One region of the Gilliamella sp. Fer1-1 genome, then DNA from elsewhere that is predicted to be linked to it. Evidence: riboswitches for the same ligand, from Rfam matches in the RefSeq annotation. Region 1 holds a riboswitch; the other holds the start of a gene.
The links. Region 1 has a riboswitch for thiamine pyrophosphate ahead of thiB (thiamine ABC transporter substrate binding subunit). Riboswitches for the same ligand answer to the same signal wherever they lie in the genome.
Positions count from the first base shown of each region.

Region 2: it holds a riboswitch for thiamine pyrophosphate, as region 1 does, so the genes downstream of both, thiM (hydroxyethylthiazole kinase) here and thiB (thiamine ABC transporter substrate binding subunit) in region 1, are expected to answer to the same signal.

Region 1 covers NZ_LZGX01000037.1:35,924-39,352, reverse strand. Annotated here, with positions in the region: partial or broken gene A9G28_RS05415 (IS3 family transposase) at 1-863, opposite strand, end outside; TPP riboswitch at 1,563-1,673, shown strand; gene thiB (thiamine ABC transporter substrate binding subunit) at 1,714-2,718, shown strand; gene thiP (thiamine/thiamine pyrophosphate ABC transporter permease) at 2,733-3,429, shown strand, end outside.
Region 2 covers NZ_LZGX01000104.1:1,280-4,708, forward strand. Annotated here, with positions in the region: gene thiD (bifunctional hydroxymethylpyrimidine kinase/phosphomethylpyrimidine kinase) at 1-583, opposite strand, end outside; gene thiE (thiamine phosphate synthase) at 594-1,235, opposite strand; gene thiM (hydroxyethylthiazole kinase) at 1,244-2,032, opposite strand; TPP riboswitch at 2,089-2,190, opposite strand; gene trkA (Trk system potassium transporter TrkA) at 2,230-3,429, opposite strand, start outside.

The DNA.
Region 1 (3,429 bases):
AATGGTTATATCATGTGATTTAGCCCAGTTTATAAAGGCTTTCCCTGTAAATTCTGGCCCATTATCGACCCGTATTTTTAATGGATACCCATGATATTCGGCCAGTTTATCTAAGTAACGGGTAATCCTTCCTGCGGGTAAGCTTACTGCAATATCAATCCCTAACGCCTCACGATTAAAGTCATCGATGACATTGAATGTCCTAAAGCGACGTTGATTACGACTACTGTCACTCATAAAATCCATTGACCAACATTCACCTTGTTTATTGGGGACTAATAACCTTTCTGGGTATCGTGGAGGAATGCGTTTTTTACGCTTTACCCTGAGATTAAGCTTTAATTCACAATACACCCGATATACCCGTTTATGATTCCATTGATAGCCGAGCTTTCTGATACGATTAAAACATTTAGGAAAGCCCCAGCGTAAATGCCTATCTGTAATAGCATTCAGCACCGAAACAATCACCGAATCATCCTGTAACTTAGGTTGATAATAGTAAGCACAACGACTTAAACCAACAATGGCACAACTCATAGCAATAGTAACCAAATGATTTTGTTGTAGTTGCTGTGCCCACATTTTACGTGCCCCAGTTGGCACTAAAGCTTTTTTATGATTTCTTCCTGAAGCTGGGATTTTAAGCTCAGTTCGGCAAACATCTGCTTAAGCTTGCGGTTTTCCGCTTCGAGTTCTTTTAGACGTTTGATGTCTGAAGTTTCCATACCGCCATATTTTTCCCGCCATTTATAAAAAGTTGAATTACCCATGCCCTATTTACGGCACAGCTCTTTAACGGGAATACCCGCTTCAGCTTCTTTTAAAATAGCTACGATTTGATGTTCAGTCATTTTTTTCATAATTGAATCCTCTTTTACTTTTATCATAGAGAATTTTCTACTTTTTTGCTGTACTATTTTAGGGGGTAGTTACAATTGTTACGATAAACAAAAAACAAAAGAAATCACCCATGGTAAATCGCATTTCAAGAAGAAAAAACGCAGTTTTACTTACCAATTAAAAAAACAAATGGTGATTCTATATCAACATGCTAAAAAATAAACAAATATTATTACTGAATATGACATCACTAAATCCGCATTAGATAAGTGGATAAAGCAATATCAAACCACTGGCTATTGTTTAAACTCTGCACTAAATTTTTTGACATATAATATGTTCTCTTATGATTTGTACTATTTTAGGGGGATATTTACAAAATTGTATCTATTTTAAAAGAGTCTGAGGCTGATATTTCTGTTAAAGTACGGCGCTGTAAATAGGGCATGGGTAATTCAACTTTTTATCAATGGCGGGAAAAATACGGCGGTATGAGAATTTCAGACATCAAAAGCTTAATTTTGTTATGGATAAGCTGATGAAAAATTGATATCGATTCGTTTTCGAGCATTCAGCGTAGTAAGTGTCTTTTTTGTTTTAAAGCAAAATCATAAAAAAAACAATAAAATCAATGGTTGTTTTAATTTCTTGTTGTTTTGTTCATAATGCTTTATTTGTTTGGTTGTTTACAAACATAATCCTAAACACTACACTAATTAATGTTCTCAACGGGGTGCCTGAGGGCTGAGAATGTTAGATCGTTAAATTAGCATAACCCGTCGAACCTGAACTGGATCATGCCAGCGGAGGGATTTGAGTTATTATACCTACTCAAACCTTTTGTCTTTTATTTGCTATTTTGGAGGCAAAATGTTTTGTAAAAAATTGTTATTATCTTTGGTATTATCTGCACTTTTTATGGCAAATATTGCAAATGCTACCAATATAAAACCCACCTTGATTGTGTATAGTTACAACTCTTTTATTTCTGAGTGGGGACCAGGGCGGGCAATTGAAAAGGGATTTGAAGCGCAGTGTGGCTGTGAAGTTGAGATTGTTACATTAGGCGATGGCGTGTCGATTTTAAATCGAATGCGTCTTGAGGGCGATAAGACCAATGCCGATGTTGTTTTGGGATTAGACAATAATCTTTTAGAACAGGCTAAACAAGCCAATATTGTTATTCCTCACCAAATCAATAAACCCGATAATTTAAATACCAACTGGTGGGATGATGATTTTGTGCCTTATGATTTTGGCTATTTTGCTTTTATTTATAATCAACAAAAAATCAGCAATCCACCACGCTCTATGCATGAATTAGTTGATAATAAAGCTAACTGGAAGATTATCTATCAAGATCCTAGAACTAGCACTCCGGGGTTAGGTTTATTATTTTGGATAAAGAATATTTATGGTGATGATGCCTCATCAGCATGGCAAAAAATAGCTAAAAACACCGTGACAGTAACTAAGGGCTGGAGTGAAGCTTATGGGCTATTTTTAAAGGGTGAAGCTGATTTTGTGCTTAGCTATAGCACTTCACCTGTTGCTCATATTATGAATGATAATGATCATCGTTATGCTGCGGCTATTTTTGATGAAGGGCATTATCGTCAAGTTGAAGTTGCTGGTATTACTAAATATAGTCAGCAACCCGAATTAGCACGGGCTTTTTTGCAATATTTATTGACCCCCAATGTGCAACGTCAATTTGCTGAGAAAAATACCATGTACCCTATTATTAATACATCGTTACCCGAAGCTTTTAAGCAAGTTAAACCTATAAATAAAGCGCTTGAGTTTGATGCAAAGCAAGTTGAACATAATCAAAAAACGTGGGTACGAGAATGGCAATCTGCCATTAGCAAGTAGTTTTATTTTACCTAATGTTGAAGTTAAGAATATTACTCCCAGGAATTAGCGCTGCTAGCCTGATCTTAATGATATTAGGCGCAGCACTCTTTGCGCTTTGTTTGACTGCGATTAAATTTAATAATTTAGTCGTCTATTTTGATGAGTATTTATTACATGTTATTTGGATAACTTTATTTCAAGCAACATTATCGACTTTATTATCTGTATTATTGGCAATTATCATGGCTAAAGCTTTGTCGATGATTGATTTTTTAGGTAAAAGATTATTATTGCGCATTATGCCAATTACCTTTATTTTACCGACACTTGTTGTCGTCACTGGGCTGTTGTCGGTTTATGGTAAACAGGGCTTATTAGCGGCTGTTTTCGGTTATTTTGGTGTGCCATTTATGACATCGATTTATGGGTTAACAGGCATTTTACTTGCACATGTATTTTTAAATTTTCCGTATGCTTGCTGTCTATTCTATCGAACGTTAAATAGTGCACCAGTTGAACACAAACAGCTAGCTGCACAATTAAACTTTTCAAGTTTTACTTACTTTAAATTGATTGAGTGGCCATTACTGCGTCGGCAGCTGTTCCCGATGGCTGCGCTTATTTTTATGCTGTGTTTTTCTAGCTTTGCGATCGTATTAGCGCTAGGAGGCGGACCAAAATATACAACATTTGAAGTCGCCATTTATCAATCTATTCGTGATTTAGATT
Region 2 (3,429 bases), on a different contig from region 1:
TTACATTATCTTGGGTTATCAAATAATCAGGGCTTTGACTACCTAACAAATGCCCGCCTTTCATTAAAACCGCTTTGCAACCCAATTTGAGTAATTCATCCCCTTGCTTTTGCATATCATCTTCGTTTTTGGCCTCACCACAATCAAGTAGTGCTGCTGCTTCAAGAATATTAGGAGTAACAATGGTTGCTAAGGGTAATAATAACTCACGAATAGCAGTTATGGCATCAGATTTGAGCAAGGGATGTCCTCCTTTAGCTATCATTACAGTATCTAAGACGATAGCAGGAATAGAATTTATGCTAAGAAGGTGGTGAACAGCTATAACTATCTCTTTATTCATTAGCATTCCCATTTTTACACTATTAATCTGAATATCTTGATATAGCGTATTGAATTGAGCTGCAACAAATTCAGGGGTAATAGCTAATACCGCATCAACCCCTCGTGTGCTTTGTGCCGTTAATGCAGTGATAACTGACATGCCATAAGCCCCAAGTGCCGAAAAAGTTTTTAAATCGGCTTGAATTCCTGCGCCACCGCTGGGATCTGACCCAGCAATGGTTAATGCAATTGTTGTCATAATGTATACCCTATTTAGCCTTCTTGATTTGAGTAATGAGCGATAACGTCGCTTGCTCAATATCTTGTTTACCACAAATAGCTGAAACCACAGCAACGCCGTCGATACCTGTTTGAATAACGTTAGTCACATTATTTTCATCAATACCGCCAATAGCTACAGCAGGACATTGCTTTAGTTCTATTAGTTCAATTAATTGTTCGGTTCCCAGTGCTACTCCTGCATCTTTTTTCGTTGCGGTTGGAAAGATAGGACCAATACCAATATAATCAACCTTATGCCATGGAACGCTATCAAGTTGCCGTCGATTAGCGATCGAAAATCCTAACCATTTATCTCTGCCAATTAATTGACGAGTAACATCAACAGGAAGATCACTTTGTCCAATATGTACACCATCGGCATCAACGGCTAAAGCAATATCGACATGATCATTAATAAACAGTGGTACGGGCGTTTCATTCAGCGCTTCTTTCAATGCTAATGCGGCATAATACCAATCTTTACCGCTAAACTTATGTTCAGATCTTAACTGTACTGCAGTTGCCCCATTGGAAACAGCAATTTTTGTGGTATTTACCATGCCACTAATACCACCACATAATAATGGATCAAGGATCAAATAAAGCGTTAAATCTAATTGCTTTTTCATCTTGTCCCTTATTGATGTAATGAATTAAATAGAGATAGTTGATCTAGTAATGATACCGCAAAGGTACCTAATCCTTGCTGTTTATTGGCACGTTGACCTGCTTTTTTCATCATAAAACAAGCTGAGGCGGTAGCTGATAAAGGATCTGGTGAATTGGCAATAAAAGCAGCTACCATAGCAGATAGTGCACAGCCTGTTCCTGTTACTTTTGTTAAAGCAATATCCCCACCAGTAATGCTATATAAGATGTTGCCGTTAGTGATATAATCAATATCCCCCGTCATTGCAACAATCGTTTGATATTTTTGTGCAAGTGCTTTGGCTGCATGTACAGCAGATGTCGTTGAGTTTTGACCATCAGGTCCTTTCGATGATCCATTTTCACCATTTAGTACTAATATTTCTGATGCATTACCGCGTATGACTGTTGGCTTTAATGATAGTAATTGACATACAATTTGAGTTCGATAATCAAGCGCCCCCCCCACAGCGACAGGATCAAGTACCCATGGAGTTTGTGTTTGCAAAGCTTGGGTTGTTGCTAATAACATACTTTTGGCTGTGCTACTGTTAATGGTGCCAATATTAATCAATAAACTATCCGCAATGGCGACAAATGATTCCACCTCTTGCTTGGCAATAATCATTGCTGGTGATACGCCAATAGCGAGTAACACATTTGCGGTAAAATTTTGCACGACATCATTTGTAATACAATGCACTAATGGGTTTTGTTGTTTTACATGATGGATAAAAGGCGTTGCTTGTACTAATTGAAATGGCTTATTGTCTAACATATTTATTCCCTGTTATTTTAGAACTAAAATATTGGGAAGAATTTGCCAAATTAAAGCTAAGACGGCTTAGACTTCCCTACGCTGGCATGATCCAGATCAGGTTCAACGGGTAAAATCTCAGTTTTTTGTCAAAACAAAAAACACCCCGAGTCAAAATTTACTCATTCATTATGAACTGACTATCAGTTTTTAACAAGCTATTGTAATAACTTTTCAATATCTGTTATTGCCTTTCTATCTGGCAAAAAGATGATTAGATGATCATTATCTTCTATCATCAAATCAGTATTAATAATAATTACATCTTCACCACGAACAACAGCTCCAATTGTTGCGCCTGAAGGTAGTTTTAAGCCATTAATATTTTTACCCACCAGTCTTGATGTATCATTATTGCCTTTAGCAACCACTTCGACAATTTCAGATTCGCCTTGCCTTAGCGAAACGACTTTAACCATACCAGTTTGTCTTACATGACTTAATAGTTCTGAAATGGTGGCATGTTGTGGCGATATTGCGATATCAATCACACTATCATTAATCAATTCAAGGTAGGCTTGGCGTTGAATTAGTACGATCACTTTTTTTGCGCCCATTCTTTTGGCAAGCATAGATGACATGATATTGGATTCATCGTCACCAGTGACTGCAATAAAAAGATCGGTAAGCTCGACTTGCTCTTGTGAAAGTAATTCTTGATCGGATGACTCACCATGCAACACTGTGGTATTAACCAGTTGCTCGGCAATGAGTTCGGCTCGCTCAGCATTGCGTTCAATTAACTTGACTTGGTAATCATTTTCCAAACGCTTTGCTAAAGCAACAGCAACACTACCACCACCACTAATAATGATTCGCTTATAAGGTTTTTCTAATCGTTGTAGTTCACTGGTTACAGCTTTGATATTAACTGGTGGCGTAATAAAATACACCATATCTCCCGCTTCAACCAAGGTTGAGCCAAGCGGACGAATAAAGCGGTTTTTACGATAAATAGCAACCACTCGCGCTTCAACATGAGGTAAATGTTCTTTGAGCTCGGATAATTCACTGCCAACTAAAGCACCGCCATAATAAGCCGTTACCGCCACTAGACACACTCGGTTATCATAAAAAGAAGCAAATTGCAATGAGCCAGGGTATTGAACTAATTGACTTATATGATTAGTGATAAGATTTTCTGGGGCAATGATATGATCGATATTAATACAGTCTTTATTGAAAAAAGGATAATTTTCATCATTATATTCAGGCGCTCTAATGCGAGCCACTTTTTGTGGAATACTAAATAAGACATGACCAATTTGGCAGGCCATCATATTGACTTCATCAGAGTTAGTTACAGCAACAAGCATATCGGCCGATTCAGCGCCAGCACTTTCTAATACCTGAGGATA